One region of the Erwinia sp. BNK-24-b genome, then DNA from elsewhere that is predicted to be linked to it. Evidence: predicted binding sites of a transcription regulator. Region 1 holds the regulator's gene; each other region holds the start of a gene.
The links. Region 1 encodes LexA, which represses DNA repair genes until DNA is damaged. Its sites were predicted from a motif close to TNCTGTATGTACATACAGNA; they were not measured.
Positions count from the first base shown of each region.

Region 1 (6,435 bases):
TCGTTTACCGCAGGCGTCAGCCAGGCCGGGCGCTGGGACTCGATCGGATCGATAGAATCACGCCATTCGGGCACATGTTTATTAAGGTAAGTAACCAGCGGCAGCGGTTCGCCAAAGTTTACATAACCCTGGCCGAGATTACGCAGCTTGCGCAAGCCGCGCACCATCTGCATAAAGCCTTCTTTCTCTTTAGTTGCGCCGCGCAGCTCCTTCGCATAGGTGCCCACTTCCATTACGTGCTCGTAGCCAATGTAGATAGGCACTAACGTAATCGGACGGTTACCGCCGCGCAGCATCGCCTGGATAGTCATCGACAGCGTGCCGGTTTTCGGATCAAGCAGGCGGCCCGTACGTGAGCGACCGCCTTCCACAAAGTATTCTACTGAATAGCCTCGGGTAAACAGCTCGCCCAGGTATTCGCGAAATACGGTGGAGTAAAGCTTGTTGCCTTTAAAGGTACGACGAATAAAGAACGCGCCCAGACGACGGAAAATCGGGCCGGCTGGCCAGAAATTCAGGTTGATACCGGCGGCAATATGCGGCGGCACCAGCCCCTGGTGATAGAGCACGTAGGAGAGCAGCAAATAGTCCATGTGGCTGCGATGGCACGGTACATAGACAATCTCGTGTCCGTCCTGTGCCAGCTGCCGCACGCGTTCGCCGCCGTTAACGTTAATGCCCTGATAGAGCTTGCTCCACGTCCAGCCCATAATTCTGTCGGTCAGACGAATCGCCTCGTAGGAGAAATCAGCCGCCACTTCTTCCATCAGCTCAACGGCATTCTGCTGCGCTTTTTCATGGGAGATTTTCTTGCTGCGCGCTTCATCCTCAACGGCTTTTGCAATCGCTTTAGACTGCAACAGCTTATTGAACAAATCCTGACGAACGGGCAGGCGCGGGCCAATCGCCGCCAGGCGCTGGCGGGCAAAATGCATTCTGGCTACGCGTGCCAGCTTCTGGGCGATAGTTTTATCCGTGCCGTGCTCTGTTGCCATCCGGCGTAGTGACACCATCGGTGAAAAGCGCACAAAGCTGTCGCGTCCCAGCCACAGGACGGCGATAAACTTCTGGATACCGTTTAATACGCGCAGATGCGGCTGGCTTTCGCCCTGAACTTCGCGGCCTGGTGCGCGGCCAAACATCACCGCAACGGGTACCATCTGCACATCAAGCAGAGGATGACTACGGTGCAAATCCAGATAGTCATGGAACGTTTTAACGGATTCCAGATTCGGCGCATAGTAAGGAAACACGCGCGGGCCATCGTGGATAAACACGTAACGCGGCAGCAGCGTACCGTCGATTTCCAGCGGATCTAAGGGATCGGGAAGATCTTCTTTGCGGCACTGCTCGCGCAACGCCAGCAGATCGGCCTTTGAATCATACGGTAGTACATACATAATAGGGCGCGACGTATCGAGCCCCAGTTCAGCGACCGGCTCGGCGGGGATCGCCTTACTCTTTACCAGCATTTTTACCGGTAAATTCAACAATTTATAATATAATTTACGCCAACCTGACATAGACAACATGAAGCCTCTCGTTAGCAAAGCGCCGCAAGCATACCAGAATCCTTGCATGAGATCTGTGATGTTACAAAATGTGCGCTACCCTGACATTGACGTTAAACATTACAAAGGGTTCCCTTGATATGACAAATAACGCCGTCGGTATCACGCGGATTATCAAAGCTGCCGGTTATTCGTGGAAAGGATTACGAGCGGCATGGCAGCATGAAGCCGCTTTTCGCCAGGAGCTGGTGGCAGCAGTGATTGCGGTCATTATCGCCTGCTGGCTGGACGTCAGCGTACTGGCAAGAGTCATGATGATCGGGTCCGTCGCGCTGGTGATTATCGTCGAAGTGCTTAACAGCGCCATTGAAGCCGTGGTCGACAGGTTGGGCAACGAGTTTCACGAGCTGTCCGGACGCGCCAAGGATATGGGGTCGGCGGCGGTGCTGCTGGCTATCTTGCTGGCCGTTTTCGTCTGGCTGAGCATATTGCTTTCACGCTGAACGCCCGTAAAGTAATTGTCGTTTTTTGCACAGCTTAAGGTTTTCAACGGCGAAATACCTGTATATACTTACAAGTGACTGTATAAACAACCAGGGGGCGGGATGAAAGCACTAACGGCAAGGCAGCAACAGGTTTATGACCTGATTCGCCAGCATATTAACCAAACCGGCATGCCGCCGACGCGGGCAGAGATCGCTACGCAGCTCGGTTTCCGTTCCCCGAATGCGGCTGAAGAGCACCTTAAAGCGCTGGCGCGCAAGGGCGTTATCGAAATCGTTTCCGGTGCATCACGCGGTATTCGCCTGATGATGGAAGACGAAGACGGCCTGCCGCTGATTGGCCGTGTGGCTGCGGGCGAACCGCTGCTGGCGGAACAGCACATTGAAGGACATTACCAGGTCGATCCGGATTTATTCAAGCCGGGTGCCGATTTCCTGCTGCGCGTTAGCGGCATGTCGATGAAAGACATCGGTATTATGGATGGCGATCTGTTGGCCGTACATAAAACGCAGGACGTGCGTAACGGTCAGGTAGTGGTTGCGCGTATTGATGACGAAGTTACCGTCAAGCGACTGAAAAAGCAGGGTAACATCGTTCATTTACTGCCGGAAAACAACGAGTTCCAGCCTATTGTGGTTGACCTGCGTCAGCAAACCTTTTCAATTGAAGGCCTGGCGGTTGGCGTGATACGTAACGGTAACTGGCTCTGAGCCACCGCTTCTGGTGATTTCTCCACGCGTCGTTTCTATAACGGCGCGTTGCGGCTTTCCTGAGTTTCAGATCTTCTCTTAGCAGCACAGATTTTCCTTTCTTTTAACACGGCATTTGACCGTGACTGCCTTCCCCGTGTTTGCTGTACTGCTACTGCTACTGCTACTGCTACTGCTACTGCTACTGCTACTGCTACTGCTACTGCTACTGCTACTGCTACTGCTACTGCTACTGCTACTGCTACTGCTACTGCTACTGCTACTGCCGTCTTTCTTAATGGCTACTGTCTCCGCACGTCGTACAGGCTTGTTACCTTTGCTTTCACACCGCTTCGCTTTTTTTTGCTGGTCGCCATGCAAAACCGCCATCATCTACTACAATTATTAGTACGTTAAGCATTTAGGCAGCGTTTTATGTTGCTGTCAGCCGTTTTGCTGTAACGATAAGCTGTTATCACCTAAGGTTCTAAGTTAAGGAGAGACAAGATGAATAAAGACGAAGCCGGCGGTAACTGGAAGCAGTTAAAAGGTAAAGTGAAAGAGAAGTGGGGCAAGCTGACCGACGATGATATGACCATCGTTGAAGGCAAACGCGATCAGCTGGTAGGTAAAATCCAGGAACGCTATGGCTACACTAAAGACCAGGCCGAAAAAGAACTCGGTGACTGGGAAACGACGAATAAACATCGCTTCTGAGGATGTTAAGTAAGTCGCTGGCAGGCTAAATAATCAGTCTGCTTAACAAGGGTGGTGCTTACGGCACCGCCCTTGTTTGTTTATGGCCTTTGGCACGTCATTGACACTGGTCAGACATGGCTTAAATATATTTGAAGGGTTAGCTACTTAGCGGCCACGCTTTTTGGCAACAACCGTGTGATCGTGCTGGCACTCATCCTGGTGCTGGCAGGCTTCAACTTCAACGCAATTAAGGCACAAACCGTGTGCTTCAATAACGCTATTGGTCAGCGCAAAACCCGTGCTTTTTGCCAGTGACTTCAAAATAGCCTCTACGCCTTCGGCATGTTGTTCAGTCACGGCCCCGCAGCGGTCGCAGATTAGCATCGCCGAGGTATGTGAAGGCTCTTCAAAGTGATGGCATACCACATAGCTGTTGGTCGACTCCACCCGATGCACGAACCCCTGCTCCAGCAAAAAATCCAGCGCGCGATAAATCGTCGGCGGCTTGGCCTGTGGTTCGCTTGCGCGTAGCAGGTCCAGCAGATCGTAAGCGCTGATTGCGCCGTGATGCTGGCTCATTAGCCGTAGCACTTCCAGACGCTGAGGCGTCAGCCTGACGTTGCGCTGCTGGCAGATAGACTCTGCCTGCGACAGGATTTTTTCAGGACTGTTTATCTTCATAGCTCTCCCCAGGCCAGCTTAGAACGTTATGTTATCACAATGGCGTTAAAAACGCCGCGCTTCCGCGTGGTCGAAGGCTGCCTTGCTCATCTTAAGATCCCTCTCTTGCCGATGGCGAAATTATCAGGCTTTTTGCAGGGTATTCCTGTGCTTATCATTCAATCCTATGATGAGAGAGGCTGTACCATTCGAAAATCAAGGAGACGGTTGTAATTAGCGATATTTTATGTACATTTACTTAAGTAATTGTTAATAATTTTGGTGGTTACAGGGAAATACTGGCTCTGCTTTAAGGCAGCTAACAGATTAAAAGAAGCGCAATGCGTAGAAAAACCACACTATTTTGGTTTAGTTCCGGGCAATGGCCATTTGACTTAAGGTTCATTATGCAGGCAGTCATCTTCGGCGCGCTTCAGGCGTTGTCTCCTTTTTGAAGGGTTCAAGGTAAATGGTCAAAAAAACACGTAAACTGAGCAAGCTTCCCCGTTCGATTGCTTTTCCCGTCCTGTTTCTGGCACCGCTGAGCGCGCTTGCCGCCGGTAATTATTACGATGCCCGTAACGATGCAATGGGTGGAACGGGCGTGGCTTCATCAACTTATGGTACGGCCGTGCTGGCTAACCCGGCGCTGATGACCAAAGCCCAGCCGGATGACGATGTCAGTATCATTCTTCCCGCCGTTGGCGCGCAGCTGACGGATAAAAACAAGCTGATTGATAAGGTTGATGATTTAACCGACAGCGTTGATAACTATCGCGATATCGCCAACCAGGGGATCTTTAGCCTCGCTGATTACCCGCGGGTACAGTCTGCCGCAGGCGATCTGGCCAACCAGCTACGTGGAATTAAGGGCAGTAAGGCCTGGGCGACAGCGGGCGCAGCCGTTGCCGTGACCGTACCTAATGAAGTTTTGCCTTTCGCCTTTGTAGCAAAAGCCTACGGTACGGCTCACGTTGCGACAGATATTAGCCAGAATGATATTAATTACCTTCAGGGTATAGCTGACGGCACCCGCATCCCACTGCCGGGCGATCAGAGCTCACTGACCTCGGCAGCGTTGGGACGTGGTGCGATCGTTTATGACTATGGCGTTGCCGTGGCGCACGAATTTAATATCGCCGGGCATCCGGTTTCTTTTGGTATTACGCCGAAGATTCAGAAAACTTATCTCTATAACTACAGCGCTTCTGTTTATAACTACGATAAGTCGGACTTTACCAAAGGCCGTTATAAGAACTCTAACACCGGCTTCAACATGGATGCCGGTGCCGCCACCGATTTGGGCGATAACTGGACGCTGGGTTTAAGCGCGCAGAACCTGATTGCACGCGATATCGATACCCGTGAAGTTAACGGCTATAAGGATACCTACCAGATCCGTCCGGTCGTAACGCCTGGCGTTTCTTACCACACCGAGCGGCTGACGGCGGCGCTGGATGTCGATGCCACGCCAACTAAACGCTTCAAAACGGTGGAAGATAGCCAGTATGCGGGTATAGGTGCGGAATATCGTGTACTGAGCTGGTTACAGCTGCGTGCAGGTTATCGCGCCGATATGAAATCTAACGACACTAACGTTGTTACCGCCGGTTTTGGTCTGTCACCGTTTAATAAGGTGCACCTGGATCTGGCCGGTATGCGCGGCAACGACAATACCTGGGGTGCCGTGGCGCAGCTTAACTTTACGTTCTGAGTCTCCTTTCGGGCGCATCCCGGTGCGCCCGCATCGTCCGCTTAGCGATTGCGGGCAGTCATGCTATCATTGCGCACATTATCGTCATTTGTTAATCAGAGTTTTTGCGCTTTATGACCCATAATTTACCCGCCCACCGTTTTTCCGTTGCGCCAATGCTGGACTGGACCGACCGTCACTGCCGCTATTTCCATCGTCAGCTGAGCCGCGAGGCCTTGCTCTATACCGAGATGGTGACCACCGGCGCCATTATTCATGGCAAAGGCGACTATCTGGCGTGGAACCAGCAAGAGCAGCCGGTCGCGTTACAGCTTGGCGGCAGCGATCCGCTTGCGCTGGCGCAATGTGCCGAACTGGCGCAGGCTCGCGGTTACAACGAGGTTAACCTGAACGTCGGTTGTCCTTCAGATCGTGTACAGAACGGGCGCTTTGGCGCTTGCCTGATGGGCGAGGCCGCGCTGGTGGCGGACGCGGTGAAAGCAATGCGCGATCGCGTGTCGATTCCGGTTACGGTAAAGACGCGTATTGGCATTGATGACCAGGACAGCTATGCGTTTCTTTGCGATTTTATTCGTCAGGTTTCGGAGCAGGGCGGCTGCGAGATGTTTATTATCCACGCGCGTAAAGCCTGGCTTTCTGGCCTGAGCCCGAAAGAAAA
Region 1 is NZ_CP179901.1:4,332,633-4,339,067, reverse strand. Features, by position in the region: gene plsB (glycerol-3-phosphate 1-O-acyltransferase PlsB) at 1-1,523, opposite strand, end outside; gene ACMGGR_RS20025 (diacylglycerol kinase) at 1,652-2,014, shown strand; gene lexA (transcriptional repressor LexA) at 2,117-2,725, shown strand; gene ACMGGR_RS20015 (CsbD family protein) at 3,212-3,421, shown strand; gene zur (zinc uptake transcriptional repressor Zur) at 3,569-4,078, opposite strand; gene ACMGGR_RS20005 (conjugal transfer protein TraF) at 4,533-5,777, shown strand; gene dusA (tRNA dihydrouridine(20/20a) synthase DusA) at 5,891-6,435, shown strand, end outside.

Region 2 (6,435 bases), 1.2 Mb from region 1:
AGGGTTTTCTTCGCTGATGGGCATATAAGGCAGCTGCTTGTCCGCACCGACATCCAGCGTACGCAGCGTTACCGGCTTTTCCAGAAACAGCTGTAGCATGCCCTGATATTGCGCCACCTGCTCTTCTTCCGAGGGGAAACCGTTTTGTAACATAAACGGAATTTCCGTGCGGTAAAGCCCGACGCCATCCACGCGGCTACCCAGCGCCTGCTCGTGCTCTGCGCTAAGACCGGCGTTGAGCATGACCTTTATCGGCTCGCCAGACTTCAGCGCCGCCGGTCGCTCAACCACGTCCTCCGCCAGCTTGCTTAGCTCATTTTCCTCGGTGATAAGCCGCTGGTACTCCTGCACCAGCACCGGTTCGGGATCGACCAGCAGCTCGCCGCGATAGCCATCGACAATCAGCAGTCTACCGTTCAGCACTTCCGGCTGGATATCGGCACCCATCACCGTTGGGATGCCCATTGCGCGCACCATAATGGCCGCGTGCGAGTTGGCCGCACCGTCTCTGACCACTACGCCAGCTAGCCGCTCGTGCGGCAGCTCGGCAAGCGTGGTCGCGCTTAGCTCATCGGCAACCAGCACAAAGCGCGCGGGCCACGTGTTAGTGCCCTGCATCGTATCGTCAAGATGGAACAGCAGACGCTGGCCCAGCGCGCGCAAATCACCGGCCCGCTCGCGCAGATAGCTATCCTGTAAGCTGGCGAACTGCGCGGCGAACTTCTCAATAACCTTTTTAACCGCCCACTCTGCGACCGAGCCATTATCGATCTCCGCATAAAGGTCTTTCTTCAGGCGGTTGTCGCTCAGCAGGTGCGAATAGAGGTCGAAGATGGCCGCACTTTCTTTATGCACGCTGGAGGTAAAGCGTTTGCTGTAGCGCCGAAACTCGCCAGAGGCTTCATCCATTGCCACCGACAGCCTTTCCCGCTCGCGCACCGCGTCCAGCGTGGAGGCCGCCGAGACGTTTTCCAGCGAAGGCTGATTGCTTTCTACCCAGCCCTTTGCCACCGCCACGCCCGGCGCGGCAGCCAGCGCACGCACGCGGGTCTGTCGATATTGTCCAAACAGCGCATTCAGCTGCGACTGGGAAAGAATGGTGGCCATCTGCGTAGCCAGCGTAACGAGGAAAGACTCTTCGCTTTCATCGAACTGGCGATGTTCGCGCTGCTGCACCACCAGCACGCCCAACAGCTGGCGACGGCTGATAATCGGCACGCCGAGGAAAGAGCGGAAACGCTCTTCTTTTACGGAAGGAATATATTTAAAGCTGGGATGACTCTGCGCATCCGCCAGGTTGATAGGCTCGGCCAGCCGACCGACCAGCCCGACGATCCCTTCGTCAAAGGCCAGCGCAACGGTGCGGCCACGCGGTTTTTTTAGCCCACGCGTTGCCATCAGGTAATAGCAGCGGCGGTCGTGGTCGGCCAGATAAACCGAACAGACTTCGGTATCCATTGCCAGGCAAATTTCGCTGACCAGAATATCGAGCGCCTCGGTCAGCCGGGGCGCTCCTGCCACTTTTTCAACTATCTCGCGCAGCTGTGTAAGCATATTTTAAGTGGCTTACCCTCTCTTCCGTCGATAAGGCGTAGTTCGCGGTACGGCGTTCTCCTGCAGCGGCATTACCACGCCAGCAAACTCTTTCATCACTCGCCGATAGACGTCGCGTTTAAAAGAGACCACCTGGCGTACAGGATACCAGAAGCTTACCCAGCGCCAGCCGTCGAACTCTGGCGTGCTGCTGGTTTGCATATTGATATCCGCGTCATTGCACAATAATTGCAGAAGAAACCACTTCTGTTTCTGGCCGATACAAACCGGCTTTGTGTCCCAACGCACCAAACGTTTTGGCAACTTATAGCGTAACCAGTTTCGGGTAGAGGCAAGGATGCGCACATCTTTGCGGTGTAAACCAACTTCCTCAAAGAGTTCTCGATACATCGCCTGTTCTGCCGTTTCTCCAGGATTTATCCCTCCCTGGGGAAACTGCCAGGAGTGTTGGCCATAGCGTCTGGCCCACAACACTTGTCCCTGCCTGTTACAAATTACGATACCAACATTCGGGCGGTAGCCATCATCATCGATCACTGGACTACCTCAAACTTAAAACTCGGATGTTCTGATTGTTTCATACTCCTTACAGGCGGTAAACCACTGCTTTTTCCCCCTGTGGGGCGGCATTCGCGGGATAACTTACGAACATTTCCCGAGTTATAAACAGAATCCGCCTTTTTTACCCGATTTTATTCACCTTTTCTGTGGATATCTTTGTGCAGAACTCTCTTAACGTTTGGGGAAAACTTTCCAGACGGCCGATACACGCGCTATCAGTATAGTGGTTAACTGATTATAAGCATTGGAATTTACCTGACGTCGGCGGCGGGTTTTAACGCTTTAATCTTAGTGTCATACCGGGCTGCTAAGGCACTGGCGAAAGATCGAGCATCGCCTTTTTTATCCACAGGTTATGCCGCTATGATAAGCAAAAAAAGGGGAAAAATGGATAAAGTGGTCGAGTCAAGCCTGTAAATCGAAACAGTACTGTGATAAAAGTCGACTTATCCCATTTTTCTGTGGATAACTACGTGTAAGATCCTGTTCATTGTCGGTGCGCAGTCAGGCATAACCTTTTCGCACGCGGACAAAACAGAGGCGGATGGAAATAAAAAGGCATGATTAATCATGCTATTATTCCGCTTTCCCCCACTTCCCGTTCAGCGTTTTTTAGCGGGAAAAAACACTGTCTATTTTTTGAGCAACAGAGAAGCCTTTATGTCAGCAACGTTTTTTTCCGTGCCGCCGCCTGAAAGTGAAGCCATTTTGCTTGCGCGTGCACGCCAGCTGGCAGGCTTTACGCTGGGTGAGCTGGCACTGAATGCCGGCCTGGCTATTCCGGCTGATTTACGTCGGGACAAAGGGTGGGTTGGCATGCTGCTGGAGCGCTATCTGGGTGCAAGCGCAGGCAGCAAGCCCGAGCAGGACTTTGCGGATATTGGCGTGGAACTGAAAACCATCCCGATTGATGTACAGGGCCGCCCGCTGGAAACAACCTTTGTCTGTGTTGCCCCATTGACCGGCAACAGCGGCCTGGTCTGGGAAACCAGCCACGTGCGCCATAAGCTGGCCAGAGTATTATGGATGCCGGTTGAAGGCGACAGAGCGATCCCGCTGGCAGAACGCCGCGTCGGCGCGCCGCTTCTCTGGAGCCCGAATCAGGAAGAGGAAACCTTGCTGCGGCGTGACTGGGAAGAGCTGATGGATATGATCGTGCTGGGTCAGGTAGAGCGTATCACCGCGCGCCACGGTGAAGTACTGCAAATCCGTCCTAAAGCGGCCAACAGCAAAGCGCTGACGGAAGGCATTGGTGAAAATGGCCAGCCGATAATGACGCTGCCGAGAGGCTTCTATCTGAAGAAGACCTTTACCGCCCCGCTTCTTGCCCGCCATTTTTTACTGTAAAGCTTTAGCTGACTGGCATTCGGATGAGTATACTCTTCGTTTAACTTTCGTTTAGGATGCGACGTTTGTATGTTTGACTGGATTGCCGATCCCAACGCCTGGCTGGCACTGGGTACGCTGACGATTCTGGAAATCGTCCTGGGTATTGATAACATTATCTTTCTTTCTCTGGTGGTAGCTAAGCTCCCTAAGCAGCAACAGAATGCCGCGCGCCGTGTGGGCCTTGCGGGCGCCATGCTGATGCGTCTGGGCCTGCTGGCTTCTATCGCCTGGGTTATTCGCCTGACAACCCCGCTGTTTACCCTGATGGATCACGATTTTTCCGCACGGGATTTGATTTTGCTGTTTGGCGGGCTTTTCCTGTTATGGAAATCAAGTCAGGAGATCCACGAAACGATTGAAGGCAACGAAGAGGAGCACAAGACTAACGTGCACTCTTTTATCGGGGCCATCGTGCAGATTATGCTGCTCGACATTATTTTTAGCCTGGATTCCGTTATCACCGCTGTAGGACTTTCCGATCATTTGATTATTATGATGGCGGCCGTAGTGATTGCGGTTGGCGTGATGATGTTTGCCGCCCGCGTTATTGGCGAATTTGTTGAGCGTCATCCTTCGGTCAAAATGCTGGCGCTCTCTTTTCTGATCCTGGTAGGTTTTACCCTTATTCTGGAAAGTTTCAATATCCACGTGCCAAAAGGTTATATCTATTTCGCCATGTTTTTCTCTATGGCCGTAGAGTGCCTCAATCTGCTGCGCAGCAAAAAAAACCACGCCTGATCTGAGCTGACCGGCATCGCCGGTCGGTCTCTTTCCTGACGATTTCACGATCAAAGTCAATAGTTTGTCGTGCTACACCACGCTTTTCGGAGTTCTGCGGTTAACGCTTTCTCTAAAATAAGCTATTACTATCGGGAGATATTTTCAGGCTAAGGGAGCGAATTATGAAGTTGATGTCAGGCGCAGCCGTATTGATGCTGGCTACGCTATTGGGCGGTTGCAGCAGCGATTATGTTATGGCGACCAAAGATGGGAAAATGATTATGACCCAGGGTAAACCGGAAATCGACGCGGATACCGGCCTGGTTAAATATACTGACCGCTCCGGCCATGAACTCCAGATTAACGGCGACGAGGTTTCCTCGATTGTCGAACGTTAAACCCTATCTCGCCACCTGAGCGTGTCAACCAGGTGGCTTACCGCACTTCCCGATAAATCTGCTCTTCCCCCTGCTGTGCCCGACGGTTATAGTCAAAAGCCGGATCTGGCGCTGGTAACCTGCCATTGTGGCGCCGGGCCGGTTCTTAATAATGAAAAAGGAAGCCGGCAAATGCATTATCATCGTATTCCCCACAGTACGCTGGAAGTCAGCAGCCTGGGATTAGGCACCATGACCTTTGGCGAGCAGAACAGCGAAGCCGATGCGCATGCCCAGCTCGATTTAGCGCTGCGTTCCGGCATTAATCTGATTGATACCGCCGAAATGTATCCGGTACCGCCGCGTCCGGAAACGCAGGGATTAACCGAAACCTATATCGGCAGCTGGCTGAAAGCACGCGGCAATCGCGAAAAAATTATTCTGGCGTCAAAAGTCGCTGGCCCGGTACGCGGTGCCGACGCCTCAATTCGTCCGGGTCAGGCGCTGGATCGTAAAAATATTCGCGCCGCGCTGGATGCCAGCCTGAAACGGCTTAATACCGATTATATTGATCTTTACCAGCTGCACTGGCCGCAGCGTCAAACCAACTATTTTGGAAGACTGAACTACGAATACGCAGACAGTACCGCAACGGTAACGCTGCTGGAAACGCTGGAAGCGCTGAACGAGCAGGTGCGCGCCGGGAAAATCCGTTATATCGGCGTTTCCAATGAAACCCCCTGGGGCGTGATGCGCTATCTGCAGCTGGCCGAAAAGCACGAGCTACCGCGCATTGTTTCTATCCAGAATCCTTACAGCCTGCTGAATCGTAGCTTTGAAGTTGGCCTGGCGGAAATCAGCCAGCACGAAGGCGTGGAGCTGCTGGCCTACTCCTGCCTGGCTTTTGGTACGCTGAGCGGAAAATACCTGAACGGTGCGCAACCTGCAGGCGCACGTAACACGCTGTTTAGCCGCTTTACGCGCTACAGCGGCGAACAGGCTGAGCTGGCAATAGCTGAGTATGTCGCGCTGGCGAAAAAGCACCATCTCGATCCGTCACAGATGGCGCTGGCATTTGTCCGTCAGCAGCCTTTTGTTGCCAGCACGCTGCTGGGCGCTACCACGCTGGAGCAGTTAAAAACCAATATCGACAGCTACAATCTGACGCTGGATGAAGAGGTGATGCAGGGTCTTGAGGCGATTCATCGCCGTTATACTTTCCCTGCGCCGTAAACCCTCCGTCACAGGGGGCGGAGAATATCCGCCCCTGAGGTTGTTTATACCGTACTGACGTCCGGCATAGGCTGTCCGAAGCACGACACCGGCACCCTCCGTAACAGCTGGTGCCGCATTCAGATCGCCCTTACTGCACACTGCGCCCCCGCTTTTGCGCCAGCTGCCATCCCCACAGTACGGCAATAGCCAGAGCAAACAGCGCACCAAATCCTACGCCAGTGGCGACTGGCGGCGTACCGAGCTTAATAGCCACGGTATAAAGCCCCAGCATCAGCAGCATCGCGCTGTTTTCGCCCAGGTTTTGTACGGCGATGGCGTTACCGGCACCGACGCTTGCCTTGCCGCGCATTTGCAGCAGCGCGTTCAGCGGCACCACAAAAAAGCCGCCCAGCATGCCAATGACTATCAGCAGTCCATAAGCGCCTGTTGCAGTATGCTGTAAAGCAAAACAGGTCACCGCTACGCCGATCAGCACGCCTGCCGGCATACATCTGCCAACCGTTTTCAACGTCACCAGCTTCGCTGCGGCTCCTGCGCCAAACACAATGCCGATAGCAACCATAGCGTTTAGCAGCGTCGGCGTTTTGTTATCCGTAAT
Region 2 is NZ_CP179901.1:720,127-726,561, reverse strand. Features, by position in the region: gene ptsP (phosphoenolpyruvate--protein phosphotransferase) at 1-1,554, opposite strand, end outside; gene rppH (RNA pyrophosphohydrolase) at 1,567-2,091, opposite strand; gene mutH (DNA mismatch repair endonuclease MutH) at 2,776-3,462, shown strand; gene ACMGGR_RS03325 (TerC family protein) at 3,532-4,242, shown strand; gene ACMGGR_RS03320 (YgdI/YgdR family lipoprotein) at 4,407-4,622, shown strand; gene ACMGGR_RS03315 (NADP(H)-dependent aldo-keto reductase) at 4,794-5,834, shown strand; gene lplT (lysophospholipid transporter LplT) at 5,965-6,435, opposite strand, start outside.
Region 2: the regulator LexA is predicted to act here: its motif matches at 2,525-2,544, upstream of mutH (DNA mismatch repair endonuclease MutH).

Region 3 (6,435 bases), 1.3 Mb from region 1:
CAAGTCCCATGGCAGCGCTTTCACTCTCTTCGCCTGCCGTGATGCTCTCTATATACTGCGGACGACCGCGGGCTTTCCAGTCCTGAACCACTGCATGCACTTCCTCATCCCTGACGAAAGCACCGTGCACGCGTACCGGCATTGAGGAGTTTGGCGGCATATACAGCATATCGCCCATCCCCAGCAGCGATTCGGCACCGCCCTGATCGAGGATCGTACGCGAGTCGATCTTGCTGGAAACCGTAAAGGCAATACGAGTTGGAATGTTGGCTTTAATCAGGCCGGTGATGACATCTACCGACGGGCGCTGCGTTGCCAGTACAAGGTGAATACCTGCCGCACGCGCCTTCTGTGCCAGACGGGCAATCAGCTCTTCCACTTTTTTGCCTACCGCCATCATCAGATCGGCAAACTCGTCAACCAGCACCACGATATAAGGCAGCTTTTCCAGCATTGGCGGCGACGTTTCCATGCTGTCGCCCGGCTTCCAGAACGGATCCGGAATCGGACGCCCCATCTCTTCCGCCAGCCTGACCTTCTCGTTATAGCCAGCCAGATTACGCACGCCCAGCGCCGACATAAGCTTATAGCGGCGCTCCATTTCGCCCACGCTCCAGCGCAATGCGTTAGCCGCGTCCTTCATGTCGGTAACCACTTCTGTTAACAGATGCGGAATACCTTCATAAACCGACAGCTCAAGCATTTTCGGGTCGATCATGATAAAGCGCACTTCTTCCGGCGTGGCTTTATAGAGCATGCTGATAATCATGGCGTTTACGCCAACGGATTTACCCGAGCCGGTAGTACCCGCTACCAGTAAATGCGGCATTTTTGCCAGGTCGGCCACGACCGGCTCTCCAGCGATATCTTTACCCAACACCACAGAAAGCGGCGAAGGATTATCGCGGAACATGTCGCATTCCAGTACTTCACGCATATAGACGGTCTGGCGATGCTTATTAGGCAATTCAAGACCCACATACGGCTTACCGGGAATAACTTCCACGACGCGTACCGCTACTGCGGAAAGCGAACGGGCCAAATCGCGTGACAGATTAGAAATACGAGCAGCCTTAACGCCAGGTGCCAGATCCAGTTCAAACCGTGTAATAACCGGTCCTGGAGAAATACCCACGACTTCCGCTTTGACACGATAGTCGCCCAGGCGAGCTTCAACCAGCCGTGCCGTTTGCTCAAGCGCAAACATATCTACCGGCTCGGCTTCCGCTGGTGGAGCCGTCAGCAAGTCCAGCGTTGGCAGTGGCGTGGTTGGTTTTTCCAGCGGCTGCTCATGACGCACCAGGAATGGGTGGAACAGGCTATCTTCCACCTTTATTTCTGGCGCAGGCTCCGGCTGCTGTACTGGCTGCTGCCACGAAGGTGCGGCTGGCTGCTCAGGCTCCTGCTGTGGTGCTGGCCGCTGCCATGACGGTGCGGCTGGCTGCTCAGGTTCCTGCTGCGGGGCTGATCGCTGCCACGAAGGTGCGGCTGGCTGCTCAGGTTCCTGCTGCGGGGCTGATCGCTGCCACGATGGTGTAGCTGGCTGCACAGGCTCCTGCTGCGGTGCTGGTCGCTGCCACGAAGGTGCGGCTGGCTGCTCAGGTTCCTGCTGTGGTGCTGGCCGCTGCCATGACGGTGTAGCTGGCTGTACAGGCTCCTGCTGCGGGGCTGATCGCTGCCACGAAGGAGCGGCTGGCTGCTCAGGTTCCTGCTGCTGCGCTGGCTGCTGCCATGATGGTATAGCTGGCTGCTCAGGTTCCTGCTGCGGGGCTGGTCGCTGCCATGATGGTATAGCTGGCTGCTCAGGTTCCTGCTGCGGGGCTGGTCGCTGCCATGATGGTATAGCTGGCTGCTCAGGTTCCTGCTGCGGTGCTGGTCGCTGCCACGACGGTGCTGGTTTGACTGGCTCCGCCGCAGCTGATGACGTAAACGAAGCGCCTTCGACTTTAGCCGCCGCCTCTTCCGCCGGTAAGAAATCAAAAGCACCCGCGGTATTTGCTACCATCGCCGAGGTACTTTGCTGCCCGGCATAGCGCTCGCTCTGCTGCCCGGCAAACTGGCGGGCAAGCTCGGCCTGATGTCGAATTTCTTCCTCATCTTCCGCACTTGCTTCAGCCGCAGCCGGTTCCCCATAGCGAGCCTGTTGTTGAGCATCGAAAGCCTCGCGCAGATGCGTTTCATCCTGCTGCTCTGCTTCAGAATCAACGGCCTGCTGCAGGCGCTGCTCTTCTTCCTTCGCCTTTTCCTCTGCAATACGCTGCGACGGCAGTTTAATACCGTAGGAAGCTAATTCGCGGCGGGTGGGAAGCTTAACGGGATTAGGCCGTGGTAACGCTGGCCCGATTCCTTGCTTCACCTGCGGATTAGTGGTTTCACTGGTAGCGCTGAAGCCAGGCATAAAGGCCGCCGAGGCTACAGCACTCGCTTGCGCTACATTAGCCGCATGCGGTTCTATCTCAGTGGAATGAGTAGCTTGCGGCGTAGAAAAATCAAAAGGTGAAGCCGAGGCTTCCTGCCAGTTACCCATGCGCGGAGCATCATCTTCTTCAGCAACGGGCACGGTTGGTGCAGGCGTCTCTGCCGGCACTTCAAAACGATAAAGTTCCGGGGCTTCGACGGCCGAAAATGCCTGTTCAGTATGCGTGGAGGCGGGAGCAGCTGCCGATGATACCGGGGTTGATGCTGCCAAGGTCGCCGTAGCCGCACCCTGTGCTGCAGCTGTATGGGAAGCTACAGCAGCCGGAGCAGCCGGAGCAGCCGGAGCAGCCGGAGCAGCCGGAGCAGCCGGAGCAGCCGCAGGCTTGCTTAACAGCGGGTCGCTGTCATCATCTTCATAAAAATTTGCTGACTGATTTAATAGCACATCGTCTTCTTCACGACGCGCGCTTTTCTTTAAAACAGGTGCCGGTTCATGTTCTTCGTCATCGTACTCTTCCTGCCAACGCTCTTCATCACGTGAACGGTTGCTGGCAAAGGTCAATACGCCCATGACCGCCGCGCCAATTTTTTCAGCAATGGTCAGCCACGACCAGCCTGTATACAGCGTCACGCCCGCAGCCCAAACGCAAAGCAGCGTTAACGTGCCGCCTGCCGGACTAAACCAGGGGGCCATGGCGTTGCTTAACAGGCTGCCGATAACGCCGCCGGAGGCAAAATACCAGATATCATCAGCATTTAGCGCAGCAAGACCACAAGAAGTGACTACCAGCGCCAGTACGCCAATCAGGCGCAGCGCAACGGCAAAGTAGTCAATATAGTCCTGCGAATGTCGCTGACGAAAGGTAATCCAGCATAGCCCGAGGATAACAGGAGGAATGGCATAGGCCATGACGCCAAAAATGAAAAATAGCGTATCGGCCAGCCACGCGCCCGGACTGCCACCCAGATTGTGGATTGGTTCATGCCAGGCGGTTTGCGACCAGCTGGGATCGGAAGGGTTAAAGCTCAACAACGCTACCATCAGATAGACGGCAAAAAGAGCAACAACGATCAACAATGCTTCCAGCAGCCGACGACTACTGCTTAACGGCTGTAAGGACACTTCTTTATCTTCTGTGTATTCCTGGCTCAAGAGTACTCTCCAGGTGCCTGTAAACTATGGAGGCAACAGCGTCGGGCAAGCCCGACGCTGAACCTGTATGAATTCACAGGAGTGTACCGAAAACTACCAGGTTTTGCACCTGCCCTGTGTTACCGTGTCTTAATGACTAACCGGTTACTTTGTTTCACTTCTTCCATCACGACATAGGTCCGCGTATCGTTTACGCCCGGCAGGCGCAGCAGGGTTTCACCCAGTAATTTACGATAGGCCGACATATCCGGCACGCGCGTTTTCAACAAATAGTCGAAATCGCCTGAAACAAGATGACACTCTTGAGTTTCCTCAAGTTTTTGCACCGCGGCGTTAAATTGCTCAAACACGTCAGGCGCACCACGATTCAGAGTAATCTCAACGAATACCAACAGCGACGCATCCAGATAGTGTGGATTCAGCTGGGCGGTATAGCCAAGGATAAACCCCTGTCTTTCAAGACGACGTACACGCTCAAGGCATGGTGTAGGTGATAAACCTACGCGTTTGGAAAGCTCGACGTTTGAGATGCGTCCATCCTTCTGCAGTTCGTTAAGGATGTTGCGATCGATCCTGTCGAGATCTTTTCCAGGCCGTTTTTTATTGTCTACCATTATTATTGTCTCTCTAAATGCCTTCCCTTGACCTGCCATACCCTGAACAAGGTTACTCCGTTACAGGGCTGTTCTAAGTGAAGTCTGGAGCCTGCTGCGGTTTATCACGCCCATCCGTATGACGCATGTTGTCTGTCCACACCATGCGTCATGACCAATGACAGACTGAGTTCATCCGGCCACGGAGGACAGAGAGAACCTGTCCTGTCAGCCTGAATGCCCTCTGCTTCCTACACTGTTTTCGCAAAAGCGCAGCCGATTGTCAAAGTAAAACAACTAAAATCAGTACAACATGCCAGATGTGACGCTGCGTAACTGTTTTATAATGGAAAATTTACCGTACTGCACCATCTTGCGACCCGGATTGCCCCACTATGGCGCAGCGTTCGGGAGCAAATTGGTTAAACCTTTTACAACCATTGCTAACAAAATCGCAGAATGCTTTTTTTGCCGCGGCAAATTCCCTACAATCAGCAAATGGTTGTCAATTCGAGAGGGTCTCATGAGCAAGGCCAGACACAGTAAATTACTTATTTTAGGTTCCGGTCCCGCAGGTTATACCGCAGCCGTTTATGCGGCACGCGCCAACCTGAATCCAGTGCTGATTACCGGCCTGGAGAAAGGCGGCCAGCTGACCACGACGACAGAAGTAGAAAACTGGCCGGGCGATCCGCACGATCTGACCGGGCCGGGCCTGATGGAACGTATGCACGAACATGCGACAAAATTTAATACCGAAATTATTTTCGATCATATTCACGACGTCGATTTGCAAAACCGCCCTTTCCGCTTGACGGGCGACAGCGGCGAATACACTGCTGACGCATTGATCATCGCAACCGGTGCTTCAGCCCGCTATCTTGGCCTGCCGTCTGAAGAAGAATTTAAAGGCCGTGGCGTTTCAGCCTGTGCGACCTGTGACGGTTTTTTCTACCGTAACCAGAAAGTCGCGGTGATCGGCGGCGGTAATACGGCGGTAGAAGAAGCGCTTTATCTGGCGAACATTGCTGCAGAAGTGCATCTGATTCACCGTCGTGACAACTTCCGGGCAGAAAAGATCCTTATTGACCGGCTGATGGAAAAAGTGCGCAACGGCAACATCGTGCTGCACACTAACCAGACGCTGGATGAAGTCCTGGGCGACCAGATGGGCGTTAGCTCACTGCGTCTACGCTCAACGCTTGATGATTCGCAGAAAGAGCTGAGCGTAGCGGGTCTGTTCGTGGCTATTGGTCACAGCCCAAATACGGCTATTTTTAAAGATCAGCTTGAGCTGGAAAATGGCTATATCAAGGTGCAGTCCGGCCTGCATGGCAACGCTACGCAAACCAGCATTCCTGGCGTCTTCGCTGCAGGTGACGTGATGGACCATATCTATCGCCAGGCGATTACCTCGGCCGGAACAGGCTGTATGGCCGCCCTGGATGCCGAACGCTATCTGGATGGTCTGGTTAAAGAGTCTCAGTAATTTGTTACAAGCCTGATGCTATCTTGCCAGAGGCGACCCCGGACGGGTCGCCTTTTTCATTTCTGCGCGGTACCATTACCGGTAATTTCCCCTGGTAACTGTAAGGCATTCGGCTACTGATTGGCTGAATGTAGAGCATTACGGCAGAGCATGAACAAATTACGGCAGCAAGAATTACTTTTCTGGCTTAGAAAGCAGCGTATTTACGGTCACGGTTGGTTTAAGGTTTCGCTGACGCTGGGCGCGGGTGGCGCTTTGCTGATCCTTTGTCAGGCATGGCTGCTGGCGACGCTGCTACAGTCACTTATTATCGACGGGCTTCCTCGCGAAAGTTTATCGCCTTATTTTATCCTGCTTTTTAGCTGTTTTTTGCTGCGTGCTTTCCTGCTCTGGCTACGCGAAAAAGCCGCGTTTGCCTGCGGTTGTGCAATTCGGCAAAAGCTGCGGCAGCAGGTGCTGAAAAAGCTTGGCGAAGCCGGTCCGGCGATAGTCCAAACCAAAGCAGCCGGAAGCTGGGTAACGCTTTTGCTGGAGCAGATTGAAGACATGCAGGATTACTATTCCCGCTATCTGCCGCAAATGTGGCTGGCCGTGCTAATTCCCTGCCTCATTCTTATTTTCCTTTTCCCGCTCAACTGGATGGCGGCGCTCATATTATTAATTACCGCACCGCTTATTCCCCTGTTTATGGCTTTAGCCGGTATGGGTGCAGCCGACGCGAGCCGACGCAATTTTCAGGCGCTGGCGCGGCTCAGCGGTCATTTTCTCGATCGTCTGCGCGG
Region 3 is NZ_CP179901.1:3,051,600-3,058,034, forward strand. Features, by position in the region: gene ACMGGR_RS13870 (DNA translocase FtsK 4TM domain-containing protein) at 1-3,571, opposite strand, end outside; gene lrp (leucine-responsive transcriptional regulator Lrp) at 3,691-4,185, opposite strand; gene trxB (thioredoxin-disulfide reductase) at 4,688-5,653, shown strand; gene cydD (heme ABC transporter permease/ATP-binding protein CydD) at 5,804-6,435, shown strand, end outside.
Region 3: the regulator LexA is predicted to act here: its motif matches at 3,633-3,652, upstream of ACMGGR_RS13870 (DNA translocase FtsK 4TM domain-containing protein).